DNA from 3 places in the Streptomyces sp. NBC_00209 genome. Region 2 is predicted to be linked to each of the others. Evidence: predicted binding sites of a transcription regulator. Region 2 holds the regulator's gene; each other region holds the start of a gene.
What was found. The regulator HrcA, encoded in region 2, represses chaperone genes, less so after heat shock. The targets are predictions, from matches to a motif close to TTNGCACTCNGNNNNNCNGAGTGCNAA.
Positions count from the first base shown of each region.

Region 1 (6,026 bases), 1.8 Mb from region 2:
CGGCCCGTACGTCCTGGACATCGCCCGCCGCACCGGCGGTGCCATCGAGGACGTCAACGACGAGCAGGTCGTGGACGCGATCAAGCTGCTGGCCCGCACCGAGGGCATCTTCGCCGAGACGGCGGGCGGGGTGACGGTCGGCGTGACGAAGAAGCTGATCGACGCCGGCCTGCTCGACCCGGCACTCACCACCGTCGTCCTGAACACGGGTGACGGCCTCAAGACGCTGGACGCGGTGGCCGACACCTCGCAGGCGACCGCCACGATCCGCCCGAGCCTGGACGCCTTCCGCGCCGCCGGACTCGCCACCAGCTGACCACCCGAGACTTCAGGAAGGCACCGCCATGAGCGTCAAGGTCCGCATTCCCACCATCCTCCGCACCTACACCGGCGGCCAGGCCGAGGTTCCGGCCGAGGGCGCGACCCTCTCCGAGGTCATCGCCTCGCTGGAGAAGGACCACCCGGGCATCGCCGCCCGCGTGCTGGACGACCAGGGCAAGCTGCGCCGCTTCGTCAACGTGTACGTCAACGACGACGACGTGCGCTTTGAAGGCGGCCTCGACGCGGCGACCCCGGACGGTGCCGGCGTCTCGATCATCCCCGCAGTGGCCGGCGGCTGCTGAGCCCAAGGCTCCGTGGCGTCACCGTAATTGCCCCCTCCGCGCGAGAAGCGGAGGGGGCAATTCTGCATGGTTGAGCGGGGTAGAGTGTGGGAAGTCCCCTTCGCTGCCCGTGCCCCTCGCATATGAGAATGCGCCGCGCCACGATCAGAAGCAGCCAATGTGCCTGCGCCTCTTGCGCCTTAAGTCGCCTTTGCCGGGCCCGACTTGCCCCGGAAACTCATGAATTCCTCATATTCGGGCGATCGGTGCTGCGCAGAATTGTCGTCCGATTGACCTGTTGCACAGGGCAGTTGGGCAGATACATTCAGCCGCGGTCGACGCGCTTCGGCGCATACACGTTACAGGGGAGTTAGGCATGGCTCAGGGCACCGTCAAATGGTTCAACGCGGAGAAGGGGTACGGCTTCATCGCGGTCGACGGTGGTGCGGATGTATTCGTCCACTACAGCGCGATCCAGATGGACGGGTACCGCACCCTCGAAGAAGGTCAGCGGGTCGAGTTCGAGATCTCGCAGGGCCAGAAGGGGCCGCAGGCGGACATGGTCAAGCTCGCCGTCGGCTGAGCCCGGCACGGCACGTCGGCCGCGACGCCACGCACGTACGTACGAAGGGTCCGTACCTATAGGGGTACGGGCCCTTCGCGTTGCCCGGGTGCGTCCCGGGGCTGCCGGGGTTGTCCACACTCCGGCCGGGGGCGCTTGCACTCTCGGGGGTCGAGTGCTAATCATTGGGCTTAGCACTCTCCAGGTGAGAGTGACAGAATTTTGGACCGGGCCGGTGAGGCCCGCAGGCCAGGCGGGAAGGAACCGCAGGGCACGCAGGCCGTCCGTCGCGGGCGCCACTCGGTCCGGAGCAATCCACCCCTGTCCGGGAGGACCACTTCACATGGCCAAGATCATCGCGTTCGACGAGGAGGCCCGGCGCGGTCTCGAGCGCGGCATGAACCAGCTCGCCGACGCCGTCAAGGTCACCCTTGGCCCCAAGGGTCGCAACGTCGTCCTTGAGAAGAAGTGGGGCGCCCCCACGATCACCAACGATGGTGTGTCCATCGCCAAGGAGATCGAGCTGGAGGACCCGTACGAGAAGATCGGTGCGGAGCTGGTCAAGGAGGTCGCCAAGAAGACGGACGACGTCGCCGGCGACGGTACGACCACCGCCACCGTTCTCGCCCAGGCGCTCGTCCGCGAGGGTCTGCGCAACGTGGCCGCGGGTGCGAACCCGATGGCTCTCAAGCGGGGCATCGAGAAGGCCGTCGAGGCCGTCTCCGCCGCCCTCCTGGAGCAGGCCAAGGACGTGGAGACCAAGGAGCAGATCGCTTCGACCGCCTCCATCTCCGCCGCCGACACCCAGATCGGCGAGCTCATCGCCGAGGCCATGGACAAGGTCGGCAAGGAAGGCGTCATCACCGTCGAGGAGTCCCAGACCTTCGGTCTGGAGCTGGAGCTCACCGAGGGTATGCGCTTCGACAAGGGCTACATCTCGGCGTACTTCGCCACCGACATGGAGCGCATGGAGTCGTCCCTGGACGACCCGTACATCCTGATCGTCAACTCCAAGGTCAGCAACGTGAAGGACCTCCTTCCGCTGCTGGAGAAGGTCATGCAGTCGGGCAAGCCGCTGCTGATCATCGCCGAGGACGTCGAGGGCGAGGCCCTGTCGACCCTGGTCGTCAACAAGATCCGCGGCACCTTCAAGTCCGTCGCCGTCAAGGCCCCGGGCTTCGGCGACCGCCGCAAGGCCATGCTCGGTGACATCGCCATCCTCACGGGCGGCACCGTCATCTCCGAGGAGGTCGGCCTCAAGCTGGAGAACGCCGGTCTCGACCTGCTCGGCCGCGCCCGCAAGGTCGTCATCACCAAGGACGAGACGACGATCGTCGACGGCGCCGGTGACAGCGACCAGGTCCAGGGCCGCGTCAACCAGATCCGTGCCGAGATCGAGAACTCCGACTCGGACTACGACCGCGAGAAGCTCCAGGAGCGCCTGGCGAAGCTGGCCGGCGGCGTGGCCGTCATCAAGGCCGGTGCCGCCACCGAGGTCGAGCTCAAGGAGCGCAAGCACCGCATCGAGGACGCGGTGCGCAACGCCAAGGCCGCCGTCGAGGAGGGCATCGTCGCCGGTGGTGGCGTGGCTCTGCTCCAGGCTTCGGCCGTCTTCGAGAAGCTGGAGCTCTCGGGCGACGAGGCGACCGGCGCCAACGCCGTCAAGCTCGCGCTTGAGGCCCCGCTGAAGCAGATCGCCGTCAACGGTGGTCTTGAGGGCGGCGTCGTCGTGGAGAAGGTCCGCAACCTGCCGATCGGTCACGGCCTGAACGCCGCGACCGGCGACTACGTCGACATGATCGCCGAGGGCATCCTCGACCCGGCGAAGGTCACGCGCTCCGCGCTGCAGAACGCCGCGTCGATCGCCGCGCTGTTCCTCACCACCGAGGCCGTCATCGCCGACAAGCCGGAGAAGGCCGCTGCCGGCGGCGCTCCGGGCGGCATGCCGGGCGGTGACATGGACTTCTGATCCTGACGGATCGGTAGTTCCAGCAGTACCAAGACACCGGCCCCCGGGGATTCGTCCCCGGGGGCCGGTGTCGTCGTGTGCACGGGTACGCCTGTGTGCGTACGTGTACGAGTACGGGTCAGCCCGCGTCGAGGCCGTCCACGAGCCGGGTGAGGAAGCGGTCGAACATGGCGTCCGGGGTGACCGGCCGTCCGGCCGTCGCCAGCGCGTCGGCGAGCTCCGGATGGTCGCCGTCCGCCGCGACCTCCGCCAGATACAGCGCCTCGGCGGCCGCCCGCCCGGGGTCCTGGGCCGCGCGGGCCTGGGCGACCTCGTAGGCCACATGGGCCGCCACGAACGACGTGAGCTGGGCGAAGATCTCCAGCCGGGCCGCCCCGTCGAGCCCGATGGGCCGCAGTGCCGCGAGGGCGTGCTCCACGAAGGCGAGCGTGCGGGGGCCCAGGGTGCGGCGGGCCTGCACGGCCGCGGGCAGCCAGGGGTGGCTGAGCATGTTCGCGCGCTGGTGGCGGCCGAGGGTCTTGAGGTCGGCGCGCCAGTCGCCGGTGAGCGGGCCGGACGTGGGCAGCTCACCGGAGACGTGGTCGATCATCAGGTCGAGCAGCGTCTCCTTGTCGGGGGCGTAGCTGTACAGGGACATGACGCCGGCGCCCACCTCCGCGGCGACCCGCCGCATGGTGACCGCTTCGATCCCCTCGGCGTCCGCGACGGCGACGGCGGCGGCCGTGATCGCCTCGCGGCTGAAGGCGGGTCTGCGGCCGCGCCTGGGCCGGTCCTGCTCCCGCCAGAGAACTCGTGGATCGATGCCTGCGGCACCTTCGGTGCGGGTCACGTGCTCAGCCTCTCTCACCCGGGTCGCCTCCTCAGGCCATCCAAGCATCGAGTATTCTCGTACTTAGTACGAGAATAGAGTGCGGGGCTGCCGCACCACTGCATGACGTACCGATGGAGGCGACGATGACCCGACCGACGCACGACGCCCGCCCCCGGGCCGCATGGACGCCGTCGTCCGCGAAGCCGCCGCTCGCCTCCCGGCTGATGCGCGCCTCCTGGCGCGGTCTGCCCGCCGCGCGCCACAAGGTGGGCGTCGAGCGCGGCCTGACGGTCCCCGCCGCCGATGGCAGTCCTCTGCTCACCGACCACTACTTCCCGCGTGCCGAGGGCGACTTCCCGACCCTCCTGGTCCGTACGCCGTACGGGCGGGGAGTGCCGTGGTCCCCGCAGTACGGCATCCTCTTCGCCGAGCAGGGCTTCCACGTGGTCGTTCAGAGCTGCCGGGGCACGGGCGGCTCGGGCGGCGACTTCCACCTCTGGCGCAATGAGCACGCCGACGGCCTCGCGGCGGTCGGCCGGCTGCGCGAACAGCCGTGGTTCGACGGCCGCTTGGGCACCGTCGGCCCCAGCTACCTCGGGTACGTCCAGTGGGCGCTGGCCCTCGACCCGCCGCCGGAGCTGAAGGCCATGGTGGTGCAGGTGGGGCTGCACGATCCGTACGCCCTCTTCCACACCGACGGCGTCCTCAACCTGGAGACCGCGCTCGCCGTGGGCGCCGGCATGACCCACCAGCACCGGGGTATGGGCGCGTTCCTCCGGGCGGCCCTGCGCCTCCAGCGCCGGCTGCGCTCCGCCGTCACCGCGCGTCCGCTGCGCGGGGCGTACGCGGACGCGCTCGGCGGTGAGATCCCCTGGCTGGACGAGGTGATGGCCCACCCGGAGGCGGACGACCCGTACTGGGAGGGCGCGTCCCTGACCGGGGCGGCGGACCGGGCGGCCGTGCCCACCGCCCTCGTCACCGGATGGCACGACGCCCTCGTGGACCAGACGTTCGCGCAGTACGGACGGCTGCGCCGGGCGGGCGGCGAGGCGTCCCTGCTCGTCGGCCCGTGGACCCACACCTCGGCGCTCCAGGCGGGCTGGGCCGAGGTGTTCACCGAATCCCTGGCCTGGCTCCGGGCCCATCTGTGCGACGACCCGTCCGGTCTGCGCCCGACGCCGGTACGCGTGCACGTGGGCGGCGCGGAGGCGGGCGCCCGGGACCTGGACGCGTGGCCCCCGGAGGCGGCCACGGCCTCCTGGTACCCGACCGCCGACGGCCACCTCACCCGCGAGGCCCCCACGGACACCGCCCCCGTCGCCTCCTTCCGCCACGACCCGGACGATCCGGTCCCCACGCTGGGCGGCGCGCTGCTCTCCCGTACGGCGGGGGCGCGGGACAACGTGTCGTCGGAGGCGCGCGCGGACGTCCTCACGTTCACCGGGCCCGCCCTGGCCGGACCGCTCACCGTCCTCGGTCCGGTCTCCGCGCGGATCAGCGCCTCCACGGACACGGGGCACGGCGACCTGTTCGTCCGGCTGTGCGACGTGGACCCCGAGGGCCGGTCGGTCAACGTCTGCGACGGTCTGGCCCGGCTCCGGACCACGGGCATGGACCCGGTCCGCGTCACGATCCCGATGACCCCCGCCGCCCACCGCTTCGCCCCGGGCCACCGCGTCCGCTGGCAGATCAGCCCCGGCCCCCACCCGCGCTACGCCCTGAACCCGGGCACGGGGGAGCCCCGGATCGACGCGACGGAGTTCGTACCCGTAGGGGTGACGGTGCACGCGGACTCGGAGTTGACGCTGGCGGTGGCGGAGGGCTGAGCGACACTGTTGCGTATCTGAACGCAAAAAGATGACGAGTCAGTGCACGTAATACTCATATAGAGGAAATCTCCTCGCATAAGTCTTGTGGGTGGGCCGCCGCGCGCCCTACTGTCGGCTCACTCATGACGGTGGCGGCCTCCCCACGCGTGTACGGCTGTTGAGCCCCGTCGACTCCTCAGAGAAACGGGCATGCGATGTCACGGAAGATCGCCGCTGTCGCGGCGGCGGTGCGAAGACCGCGTCGGGCCGGGCT
Region 1 is NZ_CP108121.1:3,144,895-3,150,920, reverse strand. Features, by position in the region: gene thrC (threonine synthase) at 1-316, shown strand, start outside; gene OG867_RS14140 (MoaD/ThiS family protein) at 345-623, shown strand; gene OG867_RS14135 (cold-shock protein) at 979-1,185, shown strand; gene groL (chaperonin GroEL) at 1,508-3,133, shown strand; gene OG867_RS14125 (TetR/AcrR family transcriptional regulator) at 3,252-3,962, opposite strand; gene OG867_RS14120 (CocE/NonD family hydrolase) at 4,088-5,770, shown strand; gene OG867_RS14115 (glycosyl hydrolase family 28-related protein) at 5,968-6,026, shown strand, end outside.
Region 1: the regulator HrcA is predicted to act here: its motif matches at 1,320-1,346, upstream of groL (chaperonin GroEL).

Region 2 (6,026 bases):
CACGGGCGGCGGGTCGGGCGGCAGCGGCGGGGTGTGCCGCAGGATCTCGGCCGCCGGCAGCGAGGCCAGGAGCAGCAGCGGATCGACCTCGCTGCGCCGGGAGCGGACGTTGTTGACGGCGTTGATCAGCTGCACGCCGCCGTTGCTCTGGACGGCCCTCGGGAGGAAGACCACCGGCGGCACGGTCCGCTTGCCGCGCCGCCAGTCCGGCGCGTGCGGCCGGTAGTTGTTGCGCAGGTCCTCCAGCAGTGCCTGGACCCTCAGCTCCAGGTGGAACTGGCGGGACCGCTCGTCGCCCGCCGCCGCGTCGGCCACCCGCCCCGCGACCACCGCCGCCCGGGCCCGGATCACCCGCCACGAACCGCTGGGCGAGAGACGGGACCAGCCGTCCGACGGATAGCCGGTACTGGCGGCGGCCAGCGACGAGGTGGTGGCGAACCACCTGCTGGCCCGGCGCAGCCACAGCAGCGGCGGCGCCGACGTCGTCACCAGCCGGATCACCGCGAGCCCGAGGACCGCGCCCACGGCCACCAGCGTGGTCGGCAGCCAGCCGATCTCGCCGAGCAGCACACCCAGGACCGCGATGACCACGGCCCCCACGAAGGTCTCCGGCCGCACCGACTCGCGCAGCGCGGTCCACCAGGTGCCCCGGCCGCGCCGCCCGGCCCGCCAGCGCAGCGCGCTCAGCTCCTCCAGGATCCGCTCGTCGCGCTGGTCCCGGGAGCAGCCCGGGTCCGGGTCCCGCAGTACGGCCTCGGTGGCCTGCTCGATGGCGCCGAGCAGCCGGGAACGGGGGAACGCGAACGGTTTGTACTGCGAACCGCCCCGGGTCTCCCACGGCTTCTCGGTCAGCGTGCGGACCATGTCGAGCGCCGCGTCGTACGGGGAGTCGCCGTGCCCGTCGAGCAGTCTCAGGGGGACCCGGCGCGGCTGGTTGGCCCGGTGGACCTGGCGCACGATCTGCTCGACCCGGGCGTCCACGTCGGCCGGTACGTCGGCGTCGGCTGCCTGGAGGACCACCAGGGGCATCACGGGCCGGTTGTCGCGGTAGCCGTCGATGAGCTGCTGCACGAAGTGGAAGACGGCGGAGGCCGCCTCGTTCTCCGCCGTGTCCCGCCAGACCTCGCGTGCCATCGCCCCGTGCCTTCCCTCGCGAAAAGAGCCTGGCCCCACTCAATAACCGATGGTGTGTGCGAGGCGCAGCTATTTATCCGGATCGGTGCCGGATCGACGGGAAGGGCGGCCGGACATCAGTCCGGAAGGGTGACGAAATCGATCAATTCCTCAACGCGGCCCAGGAGTTCGGGCTGAAGGTCCCGGTAGGAGCGGACCGAGGACAGGATCCGCTGCCAGGCCGCTCCGGTGTTCTCCGGCCAGCCCAGCGCCCGGCACACGCCCGTCTTCCAGTCCTGCCCGCGCGGCACCACCGGCCACGCCGCGATTCCCACCGACGCCGGCTTCACGGCCTCCCACACGTCGATGTACGGGTGCCCGACCACCAGCACATCGCCGTCCGACACCTGGGCGGCGATCCGGGACTCCTTGGAACCGGGCACCAGATGGTCGACCAGCACCCCGAGGCGGGCGTCCGGCGCAGGCGCGAACTCCCGCACGATCGCCGGCAGGTCGTCGATGCCCTCCAGGTACTCCACGACGACGCCCTCGATGCGCAGGTCGTCGCCCCAGACCCGCTCGACCAGCTCCGCGTCGTGCCGCCCCTCCACATAGATCCGCCCGGCCCGCGCCACCCGCGCCCGCGCCCCGGGCACCGCCACCGAACCGGACGCCGTACGCGTGGACCGCACCGGACCCCCGGCCGACGGGCGCACCAGCGTGACGACCCGGCCCTCCAGCACGAAACCGCGCGGCGCCATCGGGAAGACCCGGTGCTTGCCGAACCGGTCCTCCAGGGTCACCGTCGGCCCCTCGGCGGTCTTCTCGCACCGGATGACCGCGCCGCAGAAACCGGTGACGGCCTCCTCCACGACCAGATCGGTCTCGGCGGGCACCTCCGGGGCGGGGGCGGACTTCTTCCACGGCGGGGTCAGATCGGGCTGGTAGCTGCGCATCGCACGACGATAAGCGGGGAAGAGCCACGACACGCCGAACCGGGAGGCCGCCCGGCGGTCCGCCCTTCCCCGCTACGACACGCCGAACCGCCCGGCCAGCGCCGACCGCTGGGCCCGGACGAACGCCGCGTCCACCACCGCCCCGTGCCCCGGCACGTACAGCGCCTCGTCCCCGCCCAGTTCCAGCAGCCGGTCCAGGGCGGCCGGCCAGCGCGCCGGGACGGCGTCCGGACCGGCCTGGGGCTCGCCGGACTCCTCGACCAGGTCGCCGCAGAACACCAGCGCCGGGGAGCCGGGGGAGCCAGGGACCAGCACCGCCAGGTCGTGGCCGCTGTGCGCCGCGCCCACGTTCACCAGGACCACCTCCCGGCCGCCGCCCAGGTCCACCGTCAGCTCCCCGCGCACCTCGTGGCGCGGGGCCACCAGCACATCGGCGGACTCGGCCGCGTCCGCCTCGGGCAGGCCCTGGGCCACCGCGTCCGCGTACAGCTCACCGGCCCCGCGCCGCAGCAGCTCCGCCGTGCCCTCGGAGCCGTACACCCGTGCACCGGCGAACGCGGCCGTGCCCAGCACATGGTCGAAGTGGGGGTGGCTGAGTGCGATGTGCGTCACCCTCCGGCCGAGCAGCGCCTCGGCCTGGGTGCGCAGTTCCACACCCTCGCGCAGTGACGAGCCGGTGTCACAGAGCAGCGCCCCGCCCGGACCGGCCACCAGCAGGGCCGTCGCGTCCCAGACCGGAAGGCGCCGGCGGCCCGTTCCGTGACCCAGCCGCTCCCATCCGAAGTCTTCCCAAGAGGCATCCATGCGGCGACGCTATCGGCAGCGACCTGCGCGGCAGCGAGGTAGCGTGGCCGGTCGCCCTTGCTAGGGCACCACCCCGTCGCCGTACACTGGCCGGGGATCGCTGGCACTCATACGCACCGAGTGCCAGGAGGAATCCCGGGACCGGCCCGGGAACACCGACGTGGACAGCTGGAGGTGTGCGCGATGCTCAGCGAACGCAGACTCGAAGTGCTGCGCGCGATCGTCCAGGACTACGTCGGGACCGAGGAGCCCGTCGGCTCCAAGGCGCTCACGGAGCGGCACAAGCTGGGGGTCTCCCCGGCGACCGTCCGCAACGACATGGCGGTGCTGGAGGAGGAGGGCTTCATCGCCCAGCCCCACACCAGCGCCGGGCGCATCCCGACGGACAAGGGCTACCGGCTCTTCGTCGACAAGCTGGCGGGCGTCAAGCCCCTCTCCTCGCCCGAGCGCCGCGCCATTCAGAACTTCCTCGACGGCGCGGTCGACCTGGACGACGTCGTGGGCCGCACCGTACGGCTGCTCGCGCAGCTGACCCGGCAGGTCGCCGTCGTGCAGTACCCCTCGCTGACCCGTTCGACGGTGCGGCATGTGGAACTGCTGTCCCTGGCCCCGGCGCGGCTGATGCTCGTGCTGATCACGGACACCGGCCGGGTCGAACAGCGGCTGGTGGACTGCCCGGCGCCGTTCGGCGAGACCTCGCTCGCCGATCTGCGGGCCCGGCTCAACAGCCGGGTGGTGGGGCGCCGGTTCGCGGACGTCCCGCAGCTGGTGCAGGACCTGCCGGAATCCTTCGAGAGCGAGGACCGGGGAACCGTGTCCACCGTCCTCTCGATCCTGCTCGAAACGCTTGTCGAGGAGACGGAGGAGCGGCTGATGATCGGCGGCACCTCCAACCTCACCCGCTTCGGACACGACTTCCCGGTGATGATCCGGCCGGTGCTGGAAGCACTGGAGGAACAGGTCGTGCTGCTGAAGCTGCTCGGCGAGGCCAAGGACTCGGGCATGACCGTACGCATCGGGCACGAGAACGCCCACGAGGGCCTCAACTCCACGTCCGTCGTCGCGGTCGGCTACGGTTCGGGCGACGAGGCAGTCGCCAAACTCGGCGTGGTCGGACCGACCCGCATGGACTACCCCGGAACGATGGGAGCGGTACGCGCAGTGGCACGTTACGTCGGACAGATCCTGGCGGAGTCGTAGGTGGCCACGGACTACTACGCCGTACTCGGCGTGCGCCGCGACGCTTCCCAGGACGAGATCAAGAAGGCATTCCGGAGGCTCGCCCGCGAGCTGCACCCGGATGTGAACCCCGATCCGAAGACCCAGGAGCGGTTCAAGGAGATCAACGCCGCTTACGAGGTCCTGTCGGACGCGCAGAAGAAGCAGGTCTACGACCTCGGCGGAGACCCGCTCTCGCAGTCCGGCGGCGCCGGCGCGGGCGGCTTCGGCCAGGGCGGCTTCGGCAACTTCTCCGACATCATGGACGCGTTCTTCGGTACGTCGTCGCAGCGCGGGCCCCGCTCGCGCACCCGGCGCGGCCAGGACGCCATGATCCGGCTGGAGATCGACCTCGCCGAGGCGGCCTTCGGGACCACCAAGGACATCCAGGTCGACACCGCCGTCGTCTGCACCACGTGCAGTGGCGAGGGCGCGGCCCCCGGCACCTCGGCGCAGACCTGCGACATGTGCCGCGGCCGCGGTGAGGTCTCCCAGGTCACCCGGTCCTTCCTCGGCCAGGTCATGACCTCCCGTCCCTGCCCCCAGTGCCAGGGCTTCGGTACGGTCGTGCCGACCCCGTGCCCGGAGTGCGCCGGCGACGGCCGCATCCGCTCGCGGCGCACGCTGACCGTGAAGATCCCCGCCGGTGTCGACAACGGCACCCGCATCCAGCTCGCGGGCGAGGGTGAGGTCGGCCCCGGCGGCGGCCCCGCCGGCGACCTCTACGTCGAGATCCACGAGCTGCCGCACGCGGTGTTCCAGCGTCGCGGCGACGACCTGCACTGCACGGTCACCATCCCCATGACGGCGGCGTCCCTCGGCACCAAGGTGCCGCTGGAGACGCTGGACGGCCTGGAGGAGGTCGACATCCGGCCGGGCACCCAGTCCGGCCAGTCCGTCCCGCTGCACGGGCGCGGCATCACGCACCTGCGCGGCGGCGGACGCGGCGACCTCATCGTGCACGTCGAGGTCATCACCCCGATGAAGCTGGACCCCGAGCAGGAACGCCTCCTGCGTGAACTGGCCAAGCTGCGCGGCGAGGAGCGGCCGACCGGCCAGTTCCAGCCGGGCCAGCAGGGCCTGTTCTCCCGCCTGAAGGACGCCTTCAACGGCCGCTGACGGCTTGCGCGCACACGGTACGGGCCCGGGCTCCGGGCCCGTACCGTCGCGCCGCGACCGGCCGGAACGCCGCCGTGGGGCGGGCATCACGGGACAGGAACGACATGACACGATGCGGTCATGCCCTCCGCGCTGACCGCTCTCTGCCGGTATCCCCTCGTGCAGGCCCCCATGGCCGGCGGTCCGTCCTGCCCGCAGCTCGCCGCCGCCGTCTCCGAGGCCGGCGCACTGGGCTTCCTGGCCGCCGGATACAAGACGGCGGACGCCCTGCGCGACGAGATCCAGCAGGTGCGCGCCCTGACCGGGCAGCCCTTCGGCGTCAACCTCTTCATGCCGCAGTGCGAACCGGCGGACCCCGCCGCGCTGGAGGACTACCGCCGCCGGCTCGCGGGCGAGGCCGGCGGTTACGAGACCGAGCTCGGCGACCCGGACGTCCCCGGCGACGACGGTTACGAGGACAAGCTCGCCGTCCTCCTCGACGCCCCGGTCCCGGTCGTCTCCTTCACCTTCGGCTGCCCCTCGCGCGACACGCTCGACGCGTTCGCGGCCGCCGGCACGTACACCGTCGTCACGGTCACCTCGCCGGAGGAGGCCCAGGCCGCCGAGTGGGCCGGGGCCGACGCCGTCTGCGCCCAGGGCACCGAGGCGGGCGGCCACCGCTCCACGTTCCACGACGACCCGGCGACCGAGGACGGCGGGATCGGGCTGCTCAGCCTGGTCGCCCAGGTCTGCGAGACCGTGCAGATACCGGTCGTCGCCGCCGGCGGCCTGATGCGCGGCGGCCAGATCGCCGCCGTCCTAGCGGCGGGCGCCGAC
Region 2 is NZ_CP108121.1:4,922,796-4,928,821, forward strand. Features, by position in the region: gene OG867_RS22340 (ABC transporter substrate-binding protein) at 1-1,134, opposite strand, end outside; gene OG867_RS22345 (DUF3097 domain-containing protein) at 1,251-2,069, opposite strand; gene OG867_RS22350 (MBL fold metallo-hydrolase) at 2,142-2,873, opposite strand; gene hrcA (heat-inducible transcriptional repressor HrcA) at 3,057-4,073, shown strand; gene dnaJ (molecular chaperone DnaJ) at 4,074-5,210, shown strand; gene OG867_RS22365 (nitronate monooxygenase) at 5,331-6,026, shown strand, end outside.

Region 3 (6,026 bases), 2.2 Mb from region 2:
CATGCAGAAGGTCACCACGTTCCTGTGGTTCCCGAAGGACCTGATCGAGGAGGCGGCCGACTACTACGTCTCCGTCGTCGGCGGCGACTCGCGCGTCCTGGAGACCACCGCCTGGACCGCCGCGAGCCCCGGCGAGGCGGGAAAGCCGATGACCGTACGGTTCCAGCTGGACGGCGCGGAGTACGTCGCGTTCGACGGCGGACCCGAGTTCACCTTCAACGAGGCCGCCTCGCTCTCCGTCGAGTGCGACTCGCAGGAGGAGGCGGACCGGCTGTGGAACGAGCTCACCTCCGGCGACGGGCAGGAGATCCAGTGCGGCTGGCTCAAGGACAAGTACGGCCTGTTCTGGCAGATCGTCCCGCCGGGCCTCGGTGAGGCTCTCACCGACCCGGACCCGGAGAAGGCCGCCCGCGCGATGAAGGCCATGCTCGGCATGAAGCGCCTGGACATCGAGGCCATCCGCAACGCCTGATCCCCGCGCGGGAATTGGGGCCGGGGGTGCTCGATAGGGTCTGCCCCATGTCCCCTCGCTTCGTGCTGCCGCCGCCCCCGCCGCCCGTGGAGATACGTTCCTGGCCCGACCGGGACGCGCTGCTCGCCGACCGGTCCTTCCTGCTCGGTGTGCTGGTCAAGGCGCACATCGGACCCGGCCGGCTCGGGCTGCTGTGGCTGTGGGGGGTGGTCGGCGCGATCGGCTGGTCGTTCATCGGGACGGCGGTCATCACCTTCGAGGAGTCGTACGACGTCATCAGCGCGATCCTGGGCGTGGTGATGCTCGCGATGGGCGCCGCCGCCCTGGTCCCGGCGGTGATCCTGCTCGTCGCCGGACTGCGCCGGGACGTGGCGCTGCGCCGGCTGCTCACGCAGTGGGGCGAGCTGGACCGCGACCCCGCCCGCGACGCCGGACTCCGGCTCCCCGGCACGACCCTGGGGTGGCTGCTGCCCTCCTTCGTGCTCAGCGCGCTGGGCCTCTACCTCTGCGTCGTCGTGCCCGCGGGAGCGGTCCGGGGCGAGGACACGTACGGGCTGATGGTGCTGATGATGGGGCTCGGGCTGCTGGCCTGGCTCATCGGGCTCGTCGGCGTCTTCAAGGCGTTCTGGCACCGGCGCTGGATCGTGCGGACGCCGGCAGGGGCGGCCGCGCCGCCGCCCCTGGCGTCCCGGAGCGGCGGCGTCCACCGCTGAAGCCTTTTCGGCCCCTCCGTGTGAGCCACCCGGGGGACCGCGCGCGCCCGGCGGCGGTGTCGTAGCCGATGCCCCGTCACGTACTGGCAGGATCCGGCGCCATGCAGCCAGTACGACAAAAGGACAAATTGGCCATGAATGGGCGTGAACCGGGTGCGGTGACGGGCGGGCGGCAGCGGGTACGGGGTCGCCTGCGGCGCAGACCGGGTTACGCGGTCCTCGCCGCGCTCCTGGTCGCCGCCGCCGCGTCCGGCTGCGCGGCCGGGGACGACTCGGGTGCCGCGGCCCGGGACGCGAAGCTCCAGGCGGGGCAGCCGGGCGCGCAGGCGGAACCGGCGGCCGGGGCGCTCGGCACCCGCGCGGCGCAGGCGGAGCGGGCCAGGCTCGCGCAGGCCGCGCGTGCGGTCGCCGCCAAGAAGTGGGACCTGGCGGCCACGCCGCTCGCGGCGCCGGTGCCGCCCGCGAAGAAGCCGCGCCTCACGACCCGCAAGGGCTTCGAGGTCGAGGGCCAGGACGACTCGCTCCCGCCGGTGTTCACCCGGGTCCCCACCACGGACAAGGTCGTCTTCCTGACGATGGACGACGGGGACGACAAGGACCCCGAGCTGCTGAAGATGATGTCGGAGCTGAACATCCCGTACAGCGCCTTCCTCACCGACTACCTGGTGCGCGACGACTACACGTACTTCAAGGACGCCCAGTCGCGCGGGACCGTCCTCGGCAACCACACGCTCAACCACCGCTACCTGCCGGGCCTCTCCCACGACGAGCAGAAGCGCGAGATCTGCGACCAGCAGGACATCCTGGAGGAGCAGTTCGGCAAGCGGCCCCGGCTCTTCCGGCCGCCGTACGGCAACTACAACACCGACACGCTGAAGATCGCCAAGTCCTGCGGCATCACCGCCGTGCCGCTGTGGGAGGCGGAGGCGTTCCCCGACCACATGGAGTGGCGCGAGGAGGACCAGAAGCTGCACCCCGGCGACATCATCCTCACGCACTTCCGCGGCAAGGCGGACTGGAAGGGGAGCATGCCCGACCTAATCCGGTCCGTCATGAAGGTGATCACGGACCAGGGTTACTCCGTGGCCCGCCTGGAGGACTACGTATAGGAGGCGGCGTACGCACGCGTGCGGGTCCGCGCGGAACGGTCCGGGCGGACCCCGCGTTGAACGTGGTGGAGCCGCGGCCGTACGGAGGGCGGGCGGCTCCCACGTACGCCACGAGGGGCGTGAATTGGCACTCCGCTTGACCGAGTGCTAATCGCGGTCATAGTCTCAGTGCTGGCACTCCCCACTGGAGAGTGCCAGCAGTACTGTGCGACCGGCAGGTCCGGCACCCGCGACGACGGGCCCACCTGGTCGCCCCACCCAAGACTGTTAAACCCCGTGAGATCTCCGAAGGGGGAGACCGGATCGTGTCGACCAGCTCCAAGGTTGCGATCAAGCCGCTCGAGGACCGCATTGTGGTCCAGCCGCTCGACGCCGAGCAGACCACGGCCTCCGGCCTGGTTATTCCGGACACCGCCAAGGAGAAGCCCCAGGAGGGCGTCGTCCTGGCCGTGGGCCCGGGCCGCTTCGAGAACGGCGAGCGTCTGCCGCTCGACGTCAAGACCGGCGATGTCGTGCTGTACAGCAAGTACGGCGGCACCGAGGTGAAGTACAACGGCGAGGAGTACCTCGTCCTCTCGGCGCGCGACGTCCTCGCGATCATCGAGAAGTAATTCACCCACGTTTGCTTCTGTTCTGCGCCCCTGGCCCCCTGCGACATCACTAGCCGGGCGGCAGGGGCGCAGTTCTTGTTTTTGAGAGGAACAGTTCAGCTCCATGGCGAAGATCCTGAAGTTCGACGAGGACGCCCGTCGCGCCCTTGAGCGCGGCGTCAACAAGCTTGCCGACACGGTCAAGGTGACGATCGGCCCCAAGGGCCGCAACGTCGTCATCGACAAGAAGTTCGGCGCCCCCACCATCACCAACGACGGTGTCACCATCGCGCGCGAGGTCGAGCTGGACGACCCGTACGAGAACCTCGGCGCCCAGCTGGTGAAGGAGGTGGCCACCAAGACCAACGACGTCGCGGGTGACGGCACCACCACCGCCACCGTCCTCGCCCAGGCGCTCGTCCGCGAGGGTCTGCGCAACGTCGCCGCCGGCGCCTCCCCGGCCGCCCTGAAGAAGGGCATCGACGCCGCGGTCAAGGCCGTGTCCGAGGAGCTCCTCGCGACCGCCCGCCCGATCGAGGACAAGTCCGACATCGCCGCCGTCGCCGCGCTCTCCGCGCAGGACCCGCAGGTCGGCGACCTCATCGCGGACGCGATGGACAAGGTCGGCAAGGACGGTGTCATCACCGTCGAGGAGTCCAACACCTTCGGTCTGGACCTCGACTTCACCGAGGGCATGGCCTTCGACAAGGGCTACCTGTCCCCGTACATGGTGACCGACCAGGAGCGTATGGAGGCCGTCCTCGACGACCCGTACATCCTGATCCACCAGGGCAAGATCGGCTCGATCCAGGAGCTGCTGCCGCTCCTGGAGAAGGTCATCCAGGCCGGTGCCTCCAAGCCGCTCCTGATCATCGCCGAGGACGTCGAGGGCGAGGCCCTGTCGACCCTGGTCGTCAACAAGATCCGCGGCACGTTCAACGCCGTCGCCGTCAAGGCGCCGGGCTTCGGTGACCGCCGCAAGGCCATGCTCGGCGACATCGCCACCCTCACCGGTGCGACCGTCATCGCCGAGGAGGTCGGCCTCAAGCTCGACCAGGCCGGTCTGGACGTGCTGGGCACCGCCCGCCGCGTGACCGTCACCAAGGACGACACCACCATCGTCGACGGTGGCGGCAAGTCCGACGAGGTCGCCGGCCGCGTCAACCAGATCAAGGCCGAGATCGACGCCACGGACTCCGACTGGGACCGCGAGAAGCTCCAGGAGCGCCTGGCGAAGCTGGCCGGCGGGGTCTGCGTGATCCGCGTCGGTGCCGCCACCGAGGTCGAGCTCAAGGAGAAGAAGCACCGTCTGGAGGACGCCATCTCCGCGACCCGCGCCGCGGTCGAGGAGGGCATCGTCTCCGGTGGTGGCTCCGCCATCGTCCACGCCGTCAAGGTCCTTGAGGGCAACCTCGGCAAGACCGGCGACGAGGCCACCGGTGTCGCGGTCGTCCGCCGCGCCGCCGTCGAGCCGCTGCGCTGGATCGCCGAGAACGCCGGCCTGGAGGGTTACGTCATCACCTCCAAGGTCTCCGAGCTCGACAAGGGCCAGGGCTTCAACGCCGCGACCGGCGAGTACGGCGACCTGGTGAAGGCCGGCGTCATCGACCCGGTCAAGGTCACCCGCTCCGCCCTGGAGAACGCCGCGTCCATCGCGTCGCTGCTGCTCACGACCGAGACCCTGGTCGTCGAGAAGCCGGCCGAGGACGAGCCGGACGCCGCGGGCCACGGCCACGGCCACTCGCACTAGCGTTTAGCCCAGAGAGGCCCGGCGCCCCGCGAGGGGGCCGGGCCTTCCTGCTGTCCGGTGAGCATCCAGGCGCAACCCTCGGGTTGCGTTTGGGCGCTCGAAGTGCAACTCTGGGGTTGCATCCAATGGTGACGAGGAAGGAGCCCTCATGAGCGAGGACCGGATCGAACGCGAGACCTTGATCGCAGCGCCCCTGGAGCGGGTCTGGTCGCTGGTGGCCCAACCCGGGTTCTGGGTGGCCGACAAGGCGAGTCTGCCCGGCACCGTGGCCAAGGAGGGTGAGTCGATGACGGCGAGGAACACCGAGCACGGCGACTTTCCGGTGCGGGTGGAGAAGGTCGAGCCGCCCACGTACCTGGCGTACCGCTGGACCAGCGCGTTCCCCGGAGAAGAGCTGCGCGAGGACAACAGCACCCTCGTGGAGTTCACGTTGACCCCGGAAGGCGAGCAGACGCGGCTGCGCGTGGTCGAGAGCGGGTTCGCGGCGCTGGCCGCGTCCGAGGAGGTGCGCGGTCGGAATCTGAAGGACCACGCCGGAGGCTGGCCCCTGGAGCTCGACGCGCTCAAGAGCCGCGCCGAACAGCCCGCCGCGTGACGGAGGAACGTCCCGAGGCCGTCGACAGCGTCCTCGCCGCGCTGGCCGACCCGACGCGGCGCCGGCTGCTCGACCTGCTCGCCGCACAGGGCGAGGCCACGGCCACGACGCTCGCCGGACGGCTTCCCGTCTCGCGGCAGGCGGTGGTCAAGCACCTCGCCGTTCTGGAGGCCGCCGGGCTGGTTTCCGGCGGCCGGGTCGGACGCGAGGTGCGGTACGCGGTGCGGCCCGCGGCGCTGGACGCGACGGCACGGTGGATGGCCTCGCTCGCGGCCTCCTGGGACCGGCGGCTGGCGAACATCAAGAGCGTCGCCGAGGCGGCGGAACGGGATGCGAAGCCCACACGCCCCGAGTGAAGGAAGCACGCTATGGATACGACAGCACTGCGCAGCGCCTACGACACGCTGCTCGACGCGGCGGCCCTCCCCGGCCTCGGCGACGCGGACGACGGGGGGTGGAACGCCGACGAGATTCTGGCCCATCTCCTCAGCGTCGACGCCTCGATCGCGGCGGTCGCTCTGGCGGTCGTCGCCGGCTCACGGCCCGCCTTCGACAACCGGGTCTCCCTCGACACCTGGAATCTCGGGCGGATCATCACGGAGCACTCGGGCCGGGCGGATCTGATCGACCATGTCCGGAGTCAGGCCACCGTCCTGTGCGACATCGCCGATCGGCTCACCGAGGAAGCCGCCTCGGTTCTGGTGCCGACGCTCCTCCTGTCCCATGACGCAGTCGTGCTGGACCGGCCGATGTCGCTGGCGAGCCTCGTGGACGGCCTCGCCGCGGACCACGTACCC
Region 3 is NZ_CP108121.1:2,678,270-2,684,295, reverse strand. Features, by position in the region: gene OG867_RS11725 (VOC family protein) at 2-472, shown strand; gene OG867_RS11720 (hypothetical protein) at 520-1,185, shown strand; gene OG867_RS11715 (polysaccharide deacetylase family protein) at 1,287-2,294, shown strand; gene groES (co-chaperone GroES) at 2,597-2,905, shown strand; gene groL (chaperonin GroEL) at 3,009-4,634, shown strand; gene OG867_RS11700 (SRPBCC domain-containing protein) at 4,783-5,229, shown strand; gene OG867_RS11695 (ArsR/SmtB family transcription factor) at 5,226-5,585, shown strand; gene OG867_RS11690 (hypothetical protein) at 5,598-6,026, shown strand, end outside.
Region 3: the regulator HrcA is predicted to act here: its motif matches at 2,419-2,445, upstream of groES (co-chaperone GroES).